Regions from separate parts of the Idiomarina sp. UBA4206 genome, predicted to be linked through region 2. Evidence: predicted binding sites of a transcription regulator. Region 2 holds the regulator's gene; each other region holds the start of a gene.
What was found. Region 2 encodes sigma-54, which starts transcription at its own class of promoters, with help from an activator protein. Its sites were predicted from a motif close to GTTGGCACGNNNNTNGNNT; they were not measured.
Positions count from the first base shown of each region.

Region 1 (4,195 bases), on a different contig from region 2:
CTTTCACAAAATTGCCCAATGACAGCAGATCCGGAATCAGGCCTTCAACCAGCTTAGGATGCGTGCGACCTAAACGATCCAGTAATTCTTGTGCTTCTTCATGACCCAGTAGCTGTGACGCATGGTTTGTCACTATTTGACTTAAATGTGTTGCAACCACAGTTGCCGCATCCACCACGGTATAACCCAGGGTCTGCGCATGCTCTCGTTGTTCCGGACGGATCCAGACCGCATCCAGGCCAAAGGCAGGGTCAGTTGTTTTTTCGCCTTCCAATTCGCCGAAAACCTGACCCGGGTTAATCGCCATTTCCCAGTCATGGCGAATTTCAGCTTCGCCCATAGTCACACCCATTAGGGTAATTCGGTAACTGTTAGGGCCTAAATCCAGGTTGTCTCTGATATGAACAGCTGGCACCAGGAAACCAAATTCCTGTGACTGCTTCTTACGCACGCCTTTTATGCGTGACAGGAGCTCGCCGCCCTGCTGCTTATCGACCAAAGGAATTAAACGATAGCCAACTTCCAGACCAATAGTGTCTACATGGCGCACATCGTCCCAGCTAAGCTCTTTTTGCTGCGCCTGCTGGACTTGCTGCTCCTGTTCTTTCTCTACCAGCTCGCCTTCTTCGACTTTTGACTTTTTAAGCTTAAAGTACGCTGCACCGGCTAGTACCGCTGACATACTCAAGAACGCCAGATGTGGCATACCCGGGATAACACCCATAGCAAAGAGTACCGCACTGGTAATGACCAAAACCTTGGGGTTATCAAGCAGTTGCAGTACAACGGCATCACCCATGTCTTTACTGTCATTTTCGCGAGTAATGATAATGGCGGTAGCAACCGACAGTAATAAAGAGGGGATTTGCGCGACCAGGCCGTCACCAATGGTCAACAGTGTATAAACTTCCACGGCCTCATTAAAGGTCAGGCCGTACTGGATCATACCAATGAGCAGGCCGCCGATAATGTTAATAAAGAGAATAAGGATACCGGCTATGGCGTCCCCTTTTACGAACTTACTGGCACCGTCCATAGAGCCGTAGAAATCGGCTTCACGGGTTACGTCACTGCGTCGGGCTTTGGCTTCTTCCTGATTGATTAAACCCGCGTTCAGGTCGGCATCAATAGCCATCTGTTTACCCGGCATGGCATCAAGGGTAAAACGGGCAGTAACTTCTGAAATACGGCCGGCACCTTTGGTGATAACCACAAAGTTAATAATAACCAGAATGGCAAACACCACCAGACCAACGGTGTAGTTACCGCCTATGACCACGCTACCGAAGGCTTCAATCACTGAGCCCGCCGCGCCGGGGCCGTTATGACCTTCCAGCAAAACAATACGGGTTGAGGCAACGTTAAGGCTTAACCGTAAGACCGTAGCAATAAGCAATACCGTCGGAAACGCAGCGAAATCTAGCGGACGTTGGGTATAAACCGCCACCAGCATAACTACCAGCGACAAGGTAATTGAAAACGAGAACAGAATATCCAGCACCATGGCCGGAATTGGCAGAACTACCATCGCCAGAATGGCCATAATGGCCACAGGCGTTCCGAATCCTTTAATCAGATGCGCGTTGTTCTGCGTGAAATTTCTTAAACCTACTAACTTTTCGGCACCGCCCGCCATACGTCTTCCTGTTGCGTCAAAAAGTTGAACCTGCGGTGCTTCATTCAAGAATCGAGCCAGCTTTTTAAATATTTTCTGACTCGTTGATACGTTTTGGCCTACAGATATTTATCGTCTGGCAGCTACACTCTCTGCTCTTTAACAAAAAGGTTATTACCGTGCGTGGTTATTCCCTCGTTGAAATGCTTATTGCACTGACAATTAGCGCTGGCTTAGGTGCGTTATCAATGCCGTTATTGAGTCAACAAATGGAGACCTTACTGTTGCAGCAGGCCAGTAATCGCTGGTTGTTGTATTTGCATCAAGTAAAAGCAAAGGCACAGAAGGAACAGCGCTCAATAGTTGCTGAACTGGTACCTCTTGACGCTCGCTCCAGTGTTTTTAAAGCAATGACAGAATCGACGTACAGCGCAGCAAGTCCACTCAAGTTCTACGGTAACTCCGGTGCGGCTGTACCTGGGCATGTCCGGATTGTAAGCGGTGACAGAATGATAAAAGTAATTATAAGCAGCAAAGGTCGCATTCGCTCTTGCGTTAGCCTTGGCTCGCCATTGCCCGGAACCTCATTATGCTAGTTAGTAAAAGTAATGGCTATAGCTTGGTTGAAGTACTCATTGCTGCTGCACTTGGTTCTATTATTGTGATTACCACTCAGCAAATAATGCAGTGGCAAAAGGGCGCTCAGTTTCGTGCGGTGTCGAGTGCTCAATTTATACTGGGTGGGCAAGCCGTTTCTTATGAGTTTTTTGAAAGCCTGAATCAGACAATCGCGAGCAGTGTGCAAAATCCACAAAGCAATTGCTTTATTTTCCCTACCCAAAGCGGCGGGTCGGTTGGCTTTCGGGTCAGGAACTCCCAGTTACAGCATAACCCTATGACACTGGACTGTTCAGGGTATGGTTGGCAGTCACTGACCGACAAGACACAGTTTGAGGTTCAGGAGTTAATGGTTGAAACCAGTGTTCCGCCAGTGGCTGACGGCGCCTCAAAGCTTTTTATTACACTGATTATTTCACGAGTCACTAAAAACGGCGTACAAGAGCAACCGTTTAAACGAAGCATAACGATATTTTCTTAGCCCTATGCTCTTAACCACAGAGAAGGATGTTCACAATGCAAGCGAAAGGATTCGCGTTAATACTCACCTTAGTAACACTCATTAGTCTAAGCTCCGCAAGCATCGCTGCCCTGTTTTTCTACGCGCAAATGCTGGAAGCTCAGCAAGAGCATCAGTGGCAAGTACTTTCTGGCCAGTTAGAAGCCGATTTTAACCGACAGAAAGAACATTATGAGTCAGCGCAAAAGTAAAGGTTTTTCCCTGACCGAAACCTTGGTTGCTTCTGCAATAGTCGCTATTTGGGCTGTCAGTAGTCAGCAGCTGCTTCAGATTGGGTTAGGCGCTATTGAAAAAGCAAAGCGCAAAGCCCAGGCCGTCGAAGTTTTGAATCGCTATATACAAGACACCCATATTGACTGGATAAATGGCTCTTCCCCATCACCTGAAGTCATTTCAAACGGTTTTATTATCCATTCAGATGTTAATTCAATAGACGAAAACAACGCTTCTATGGATGTTGAAATAACCTGGAGAGAAGAAAATAGGTATTTATTGAAAATCTGGCTGTCTCGATAAAATTAGCAATAACTTAAGTATCAGCTTTGCGAAGATTCCTCAATTGCTTTCATGTGAAAAAGTGAGAAGGAGCAATACGTTAAAACGCATCGCTCGTGCGCTAGATATTAGCGTTACGCTGCCGGGTGCGGCCTTAGCTCTGGCGGAATTGAGAAAGTGATATTTTCCTCACGACCACTGAGTTCAATGGCGGTTTTACCACCCCACTCCTGCAGCTTAGCAATAACCTCCTTCACCAACACTTCTGGTGCAGAAGCGCCAGCGGTTACCGCAACTTTATCGTGACCTTCTAACCAGGCTTTGTCGATACAACTGGCATCATCAATTAGATAAGCCGGAGTTCCCATTTTCTCTGAAAGTTCGCGTAAGCGATTTGAGTTTGAGCTATTACGTGCGCCCACCACAAGCATAACATCGGCATCACTGGCTAATTCACGCACCGCATCCTGCCTGTTTTGAGTGGCGTAGCAGATGTCGTCCTTACGTGGACCATTAATGTCAGGAAACTTCTGACGTAAAGCCTCTATAACATCGGCGGTGTCATCAACCGATAAGGTTGTCTGGCTCATATAATGGAGGTTTTTCGAGTCTTTCACTTCCAGTTTATTCACGTCTTCAGGCGATTCAACTAAGTAGATACCACCATCGGCGTTCTTATACTGACCCATGGTGCCTTCAACTTCCGGGTGTCCCGCATGGCCAATGAGTACACATTCATGTCCCTTTCGACTGGCACGCGTCACTTCCATATGAACCTTGGTTACCAAGGGACACGTGGCATCAAACACCCTCAAACCGCGATCTTTGGCTTCTTGTCTGACCGCCTGAGAAACGCCATGAGCGCTAAAAATAACGATTTGGTCGTCCGGCACTTCGTGCAACTCTTCCACAAATACCGCACCGGCATCGCGCAGCTTGCTGACGAC
Region 1 is NZ_DFTS01000043.1:121,276-125,470, forward strand. It holds gene flhA (flagellar biosynthesis protein FlhA) at 1-1,636, opposite strand, end outside; gene B3180_RS09690 (prepilin-type N-terminal cleavage/methylation domain-containing protein) at 1,795-2,211, shown strand; gene B3180_RS09695 (PulJ/GspJ family protein) at 2,205-2,714, shown strand; gene B3180_RS09700 (Type II secretion pathway-like protein) at 2,750-2,944, shown strand; gene B3180_RS09705 (PulJ/GspJ family protein) at 2,925-3,269, shown strand; gene ispH (4-hydroxy-3-methylbut-2-enyl diphosphate reductase) at 3,383-4,195, opposite strand, start outside.
Region 1: flhA (flagellar biosynthesis protein FlhA) is a predicted target of sigma-54. The motif match lies at 1,679-1,697, and genes of this name have one in related genera.

Region 2 (4,195 bases):
CGAACATCAATGCTAATGGCAATTTTCTGGTATTGCTCGATAACGGCATGTACTAACGTAGGTAGCAGGCTTATTGGCAAATTATCGACGCAGTAAAAACCTAAATCCTCAAGGACTCGCAATGCGATGGTTTTACCTGAACCGGAACGACCACTAACAATGATCAGTTGCATGGCGACTGCTCACCTTCGCCAATAAATAATTGGTATAAGTCTTTGTCGGAGTCAGCCTGGCGTAGTGCACGTGTGCAGTCTTTGTCATTCATACGGCGAGCGACAGAAGCCAAAGTCTGCAAATGGTTTTCGTGTTCGGATTCTGGTACCAGAAGCGCGAAGATAATATCGACGGGTTGATTGTCGATAGAGTCAAACTCAATCGGCTCATCTAACGTGAGCAATACCGCAACCGGGTGGTTAGCATTGGGCAATCGGCCATGAGGAATTGCGATACCTAAGCCAATTCCCGTACTGCCCAGGCGCTCACGGTTCAATAGGCTCTCAAAAATGTCGTGGCGGGTAATGCCGGACAACTTAGGAGCTACGATTTGACTAATGGTTTCAAGCAGTCGTTTTTTACTTGCGCCCTCGACTGCACACTTGGTGCAGTCGGGACTTAACAATTCACTCAGTTGCATGGGTTAATGTTGTTTCATTTTTTCTTTGTGTTTAATCACCTGACGGTCCAGTTTATTGATTAAACCGTCGATGGCCGCGTACATATCGTCGTGTTTTGCGTCGGCAAAAATTTCACCGCCATTCACGTGCAGCGTAGCTTCCGCTTTTTGAATTGTTTTTTCAACATTTAGGATGACGTGAACATTAGTAATGTGGTCAAAATGTCGTTCCAGCTTGGCAAATTTTGTGTCTACGTAGTCACGTAAAGCTTCGGTAATATCGATGTGGTGACCGGTCAAATTAATTTGCATAACGTCTTCCTTCTTGCAGTTAACAAAGTTACAAAAGACTTTTGCGTTGGCTCGATGATGGAATGTTTAACGATTCCCGATACTTCGCAATTGTCCTCCTTGCTACTTGGATACCTTGTTCAGCTATCAGTTCAGCAATTTTGCTGTCACTTAACGGTTTACTGCGGTTTTCTGCAGCGACCATCTTCTTAATTAAAGCACGTATTGCAGTGCTTGAACACTCACCACCGCCCTCAGTGCTGACATGACTTGAGAAAAAGTATTTTAACTCAAACACGCCCCGCGGACAGTGTAAGTATTTCTGTGTTGTCACCCGCGAAATGGTGCTTTCGTGCATATCCACCGCTTCGGCGACATCGTTTAAAACCATAGGCTTCATGGCTTCTTCGCCATGCTCAAAAAAGCCTTGTTGGCGTTGCACTATGCAGTTGGCAACTTTTAGCAACGTGTCATTGCGACTTTCCAGGCTTTTTATAAACCAACGCGCTTCCTGCGTGTGGTTTTTTATGTACTGGCTGTCGGCTACTGACTTAGCTGCTTTACTCAAGGCCGCGTATTCTTCATTGACCTTTAATTTAGGTACGCTGTCGGGGTTCAATTCGACCATCCAACGCCCATTTTTTTTTGTCACAGCAACATCCGGAATGACATATTCAACGGGTTGTTGTGCAACTTGCTCACCCGGGTGGGGGTGCAACTGCTGAATCAAGCGCATGGTTTGACGCAAGTCGTCTTCCGAGAGCTTTAATTTACGCTGAATGGTGCGAAAATCCCGGCTGCCCAGTAAATCCATATGTTCAGTCACTAAACATAGAGCAATTTCTTTGTACTCAGTGTCGTCGCTTAGTTGTCGCAATTGGATGGCAAGGCATTCGCTGACGCTGCGTGCTCCCACACCTATTGGGTCGAAGTGCTGAATGCGTTTAAGCACCATACAAACTTCTTCGGCTTCCACCTCCGGAAGGCGCACCGCTTCAATAATCTCATCAACATCGACCATTAGATAGCCGTTGTCGTCTATGGCTTCGATAATGGCTTCAGCTATGGCGGTGTCTTCCTCAGAAAAGTGGGAAAGCTGCATTTGCCAAAGTAAGTGATCTTGCAACGACTCACTGGTCGAGCCCTGATAAACTTCAAAGTCACCGTCAAAAGACTTACCAGAGGACGCGGCCCCATTAACCGGTGTCTGGCTGGAGTAGGTGTCATCCCAACTGCTGTCTACCGGTAACTCGTCCGGCATTTCCTGAGTTTTTATAACGTCTGAGGTTTCTCGCTGACTGTCATCCCGCTCTTCGATATTTCGGGTTTCGGAATTGTCAGCTTCGTTGCTGGCATCGCCTTCAACTTCTAATAGAGGATTACTGTCCAGTGCATCCTGAATTTCAGCCTGAAGATCGAGCGAGGAAAGCTGCAGCAGGCGAATGGCCTGTTGAAGTTGTGGCGTCATGGTCAGATGCTGACCAATTTTTAGCTGCAGACTTTGCTTCATAATGACTGTCCCGGTTTCACGTTATAAGGTGAACTGCTCACCGAGGTAAACGTCTTTAACCTGTTGATTCGATAATATACTTTCTGCATCCCCACTGGCAATAAGTTCGCCATGACTAACGATATAGGCGTGTTCACAAACCGATAGGGTTTCACGAACATTATGGTCGGTAATCAATACGCCAATACCGCGTTGCTTTAAATGCTCAATGATTTTTTTGATATCAATGACGGATATGGGGTCGACACCAGCGAAAGGCTCATCTAAAAGAATAAAAGTGGGCTCTGCTGCCAGGGCCCGGGCTATTTCAACCCGTCGGCGCTCACCGCCTGACAGACTCATTCCCTGGCTGTTGGCAATGTGCCCAATATTAAACTCTTCGAGTAAGGCATCGAGCTGTTCTTCTCTGTCGTTGTCTGATAACGCTTTGCGGGTTTCTAAAATGGCCATCAGGTTGTCACGTACGGTGAGCTTTCTGAAAATAGAAGCTTCCTGTGGCAGGTAACCAATACCTCTGCGCGCCCGCTCATGCATTGGTAATAAAGTGAGGTCGTTATCATCCAGTAAAATCTGGCCTTTATCGCTGTTAACCAGTCCGACAATCATATAAAAGGTGGTTGTTTTACCGGCTCCATTAGGCCCTAATAATCCAATAACCTGTCCCTGGCTCACCTCCAGGCTAACGTCTTTAACAACCTGGCGACTTTTATAGCTTTTGGCTAAGTGTTTAACTCGTAAGGTTGCCATATTAAGGGTTCTCGTTATTTTTCTCGTTGGAGTCAGTTTTTGCCTTTGGCGTAAAAATGGTGATGACGCGACTGTCTTCTTCACCGGAACTGGTCGCGGTTATGGTTTGTTTGTCTAAATCATAGGTGATGAGATCACCACTGGAACTGCTGCTACCCTGAGAAATACGAGCTTTTCCGCTAAGCTCCAGGCGCTGTTCCGATTGAAAATAGGTAATTTTGTTGGCCTCTGCGTTTATCTTATTGCCATCATCCAGAGTCTGGCTGTAAGTAGCAGGAGTGCCTTCTGCAACAAAAGTATCGGCTTGTTCTGCATTCTCGCTGGCCGAGGCTTCAAGTCTGTCTGCTCTGATTAATAACGATCCCTGACGAATAATGACATTGTCCGTTAAAACTAGCCGGTTGTTTTTAATGTCCAGCTCTTCCTGGCTCGACTCTACCTCCATAGGCTGACTAAAGTCGGACTTACCCTGAGCCATAACTGCACAAGGCACCAAGGCAATAAGAGTAAAACTACTCAGCAGGCTGGAAAATCGTTTTAACATGTCTTTTTAGCTCCATTCGTTCAGCTTTCAGGTCAGCACTCATTCCGTTACCACGAATTAATAGCCGGGGTCCGTGAATGCTCACCGGGTGTTCGGTGCTCATTGATTGATTTTTCAAATCAACAATCAGGTATTCGGTTAACACTTGTTTAATTCGAGTATCAGGCTCTAACGCAAGGATTTCAACATCGCGCTCTAAAATAAGAGTTTGATCATCGTAGAAAGTCCCTTGTGCAGAGCTAACCTCCCAAATTTCGTCACCTTGTTCTGAGAAGACAGTGTACGTAGGCTGCTCGAGTTCGGTTAAGCCTATTTGATTATAATGCGACATCTTCTCTGACTTGATTTTATGTGCGAGTAAGCCGTCACTCTCAAAAATGCGGGTTTCCAGACCAAAAGCAGTGAAATCCGGTCGCATCATGCGGGTTGCGGTGGCATTATTGTCGTCTGCATCATCACCAAAAGGGCGCCAGACAAGCAAAAGCCCGGC
Region 2 is NZ_DFTS01000060.1:44,869-49,063, forward strand. It holds partial or broken gene B3180_RS12495 (RNase adapter RapZ) at 1-173, opposite strand, end outside; gene ptsN (PTS IIA-like nitrogen regulatory protein PtsN) at 164-634, opposite strand; gene hpf (ribosome hibernation promoting factor) at 638-925, opposite strand; gene B3180_RS12510 (RNA polymerase factor sigma-54) at 954-2,414, opposite strand; gene lptB (LPS export ABC transporter ATP-binding protein) at 2,436-3,161, opposite strand; gene lptA (lipopolysaccharide transport periplasmic protein LptA) at 3,163-3,705, opposite strand; gene lptC (LPS export ABC transporter periplasmic protein LptC) at 3,674-4,195, opposite strand, start outside.

Region 3 (4,195 bases), on a different contig from region 2:
ATCGACAATGAGCGTGGCTTCTTTTGTCAGTTTGGCCAGCAAAGCCTCATCTGCCCGTACCGGGAGTGATGTAATATCAGCCTCGCTATTCAGCTGCATCAGGTGCTGGCGAGCTTGCTCTGCTTTGTTATTCCCTACGCTGCTTTCGGTGAACAGAATTTGGCGTTGCAGGTTATGACGGTCAATTACATCGTCATCGACTAAGGTGATCTTTCCAACGCCAGCGGCGGTTAAATAAGGCGCAACGGCGCAGCCTAATCCGCCCAGGCCAATGATGACCAGATGGGCGTTTAGTAACCTTTCCTGGCCTTCTAAGTCCATAGCCGGTAGGGCAATGTGCCGGTTGTACTTCAGCATCTGCTGATGAGAAAGGGTTTTACTCATAACGAGTTTCCATTATTTTCAGGTACAAATTCAGGGCGAGTGGCCAGCCAGTAACCCACGGTGAGTAAGACCACACCCACCAGCCCTTTTAACCACACGGGAACCTGTGGAACCAATAACCATAACACCAAATAACCTGTTGCCATCATAATCAGGGCTATGACTTTGGAACGGCGTTTTATGACGCGATTATCGCGCCAGGCTCTAATATCCGGACCGTATTTTGGGTGGTTAATCAGCCAGGCCTCCAAACGAGGCCAACCCTTGCTGGCAGCCCAGAGCGCGGCAATAAGAAACGGAACAGTCGGCATTACCGGCAGGGCAATACCAATCAGCCCCAGTAGCACAAAAAATAGAGCCAGAGCGCGCCAGAGCAACCGAATCAACAACTCCCGGGTCATGACTTCATTCCCAACCGGCCTGCCATTTTGTGCAGGTTACTGGCGTCCAGTTGCAGGTCTTTAGCAGCTTGACTCCAGCTGTTGTTATGCCGACTCAAAGCCGCTTCAATCATTTTTCTTTGGGTGTAGCTAACCGCCTCCTTCATGGAAACGCTATGCACTGGCAACTCGGCTCCGCCGCTGTTTTTATCCGAATCCAGAGCGGTCGACATGGGTAACTGAACGTCGAGATCCAACATTTCCGGCTCAATGGTCGCAATATCGGTTTTCTCAACACCATGGCTCAGCAGCTTAATGGCTGCGCGACTTATTACGTGCTCCAGTTCGCGCACATTACCCGGCCACTGATACTGCTGTATGGCCAGTTCCGCTTCCGGTGATAACCGTAAAGCACGAAGCCCCAGGCGCGCGCGGTTTAACTCAAGAAAGTGACCGGCCAGAATCGACACATCGTCATCGCGCTCACGCAAAGGAGGTATGGGTAACGGGTAAACCGACAGGCGGTGGTATAAATCCGCACGGAAGGTTTCATTACTGACTTGCTGGCGCAGGTTACGGTTGGTGGCTGCTATCAGGCGCACGTCTACTTTACGATACTTGTCCGAACCCAGTCTCTGTATTTCTCCGTTTTGCAGAACCCGTAGCAGCTTGGCCTGTATCGACAGTGGCAGTTCGCCCACTTCATCCAGAAATAAGGTGCCGCCATGAGCCGCCTCAAAGCGCCCGGAACGGTCACTGGTAGCACCGGAGAAAGCGCCTTTAACATGACCAAAGAGCTCACTTTCAGCTAAGGATTCTGGCAGCGCAGCACAGTTAACATAAATAAGTGGCATATCGCTGCGCTGCGACAATAAGTGAAGTTCGCGTGCGAAGAGTTCTTTACCGACGCCGGTTTCCCCTAAAAGCAGTACCGGTAAGTCAGCACCGGCGACAACTCTAAGTTCTTTCAGAACACCTTCTATGGCTTTGCTCTGACCAATAATTTCAGAATCGTTGGTTTCCGTCGCTCCGGATTGCGGCATGGCGCGTTGTTGCCCCTGACGCAAGGCTCTGACGTTTTGCTCAAGCTGGCCAATACGCACCGCTGTTTCAACGAATAAACTGAACTTTTGCAGCTCGAGTATGGAATCATCGGTAAAGGTGCCCGGCTGCAAGGCATCTAATGTCAGCACCCCCCAGCATTTGTTTTCCAGGTACAAGCTGATTCCCATGCAGTCGTGTACGGGCAGTGCATTACCCGGCTGCTCCGCTAATAAACCGTCATAAGGGTCTGGTAACGAAGAGTCATGCTCAAACCTTACCGGGCTGCGGGAAGCCAGCAGTGCTGCCAGCCGTGGGTGTTGCGCAACCACGAAGCGACGACCCAGAGCTTCGCGCACCAGGCCCTGAATAGCGACGGGTTGAAGTACCTCGTTATCCAGTTTCAGTAACACCACCGCCCCACAGTTGAAATGACGGCGTAAGGTATTGACCAAATTCTGTAAACGAACGGCGGCAGGCTGCTCGGTCAGCAGGTCTGCTAATAGACTTTCTTGTAACATGGTTAAATTGACTGCTCAGGTTAAAAAGACCCTTATTGGTTGGGTTGATAGTACCTTGGCACCCCGGAGAGTCAATAATCACAATGGGGTAGAAGCTGGCCTGTTTGTTGCAATCAACAGCCATAGCGAGAGTTTAGATCGTTAAGTAACGGCTGAAAATTTTAATTTAGCAAACAGGAGTTACCCCATGAATACTTTAAATGAACGTTTACAAGCTGCTGAACAGAAATGGCAGGATTCTGGCTCACAGGAATTAATCGAGCACATCTATTTACGCTTTCATCAACGTCATCGCGAGCAGTTACCGGAACTAAAGCAGTTAGCTATGCGCGTGGAAGAGGTTCACGGTGATCATGCCGAAGCGCCTAATGGTCTGGCTGAGCACTTAGACAATATGTTGCAGGAGCTGGAAAGCCACATGATGAAAGAAGAACAAATTCTGTTCCCAATGTTGTCGCGCGGAGTTTATCCAAGCGGGCCAATTTCAGTCATGGAAGAAGAGCACGTGCAGCACGAAGATGAAATCAATAAAATTGATGAACTGACCAACAACCTGACTTTGCCTGAAGGCGCCTGTGGCACCTGGACTGCGCTTTATAACGGCCTGAAAGAGTTGCAGGACGACTTACGCGAGCATATTTACCTGGAAAACAACGTGCTTTTTGTCGAGAAGAAAGCGGCAGCACCGGTACACGGTAAAGATTTTTGCTGTGGGTCTTGTCAGTAATTTTGCTTAAAGTACATCACCTTTTCCAGGTACCGGCGGCTTTCAGCCAAAGGGTGTTTTGAAGTTAAGTCCCGGTAAATAACGCCGGGCTGACTTCGGTTCATTATCTGTATGGCTCTGTTGCGGTTGGATGAAAAGGTTTTTAGTACATTGCCGGCGCCGCCGTTATATGCGGAGACTATAGCGTATTCGCGGCTGCTTGGGTTTCGTACGCCTTTTAAATATTGGGTGTTGAGAATGTATAAGTAGGCACTGCCTATATCAATGTTCTGGGCGGGGTCAAACAGCTGCTCAGAGGTTGGTTGGCCGGGAACTTCACGTACCCGCTCAAAGACATCTCGCCCGGCGGTAGCTGCCACCACCTGCATTAAGCCATAAGCATTGGCATGGCTTACCGCATAAGGGTTGAAGCTGCTTTCGGTTTCAATAATGGCGTAAATAAGCTCAGGCTCAATATCGTAGCGCTTCGCGGCTGCTATCACGTAATCGGAATATTGGTGTTTGCGTAGCGATTTATGATCGTCCACCAGCGCAATTTGTACTTCATAAACGTCGTTGTCTTTGGCACGGCGAGTACGAAGCTTGTTGTTAACTAAATACTCAGCAAAACGCTTTGCTCGCCACTGGTATTCGACCACCACATTGTCCTGGTCAACAACCTGACCTCGTAAAAAGGGCTTTCCTGAACCTTCCGGCTCTTTATCGGTAAATATATCCACGGCGGTGAGATCTGCCGGTGTCAGCAGCGTGCGTACAATCGCCGCCTGCAATTTTTGCCGGGTTTCGGCGGGATTGTTGCTGTCATGCAAAGTGGCTACGGTCAGCAGGCCTTGCTCAAAATCAACAACGGCTTTGGCATGAAAGTTATCGCTGTATTTAACGTACTTTTTCTCGCTGGGAACCGTGTCCTTTTCTTCACCCCAAATGGCTTCGGCAACGGTACGAAGGTCGCGCAGCGCTTTGCGCAGATCTTCAATATCGCTAATAAGCTGACGGGGGTTGCTGCGGTAGCTATTGAGACGCTCACGAGCTAACGACTCAACAACCGCTGTGGGGTCATTTCCGCTGAGGATACCGGAAGTAACTACTCGCCTGACGTTATTAGGTGTCACTTCACAGCCGGCCAGAATTATTGTGGTAGT
Region 3 is NZ_DFTS01000055.1:1,108-5,302, forward strand. It holds gene B3180_RS11190 (HesA/MoeB/ThiF family protein) at 1-384, opposite strand, end outside; gene B3180_RS11195 (YbaN family protein) at 381-785, opposite strand; gene norR (nitric oxide reductase transcriptional regulator NorR) at 782-2,326, opposite strand; gene B3180_RS11205 (hemerythrin domain-containing protein) at 2,514-3,053, shown strand; gene B3180_RS11210 (murein transglycosylase domain-containing protein) at 3,047-4,195, opposite strand, start outside.
Region 3: B3180_RS11205 (hemerythrin domain-containing protein) is a predicted target of sigma-54. The motif match lies at 2,421-2,439, and genes of this name have one in related genera.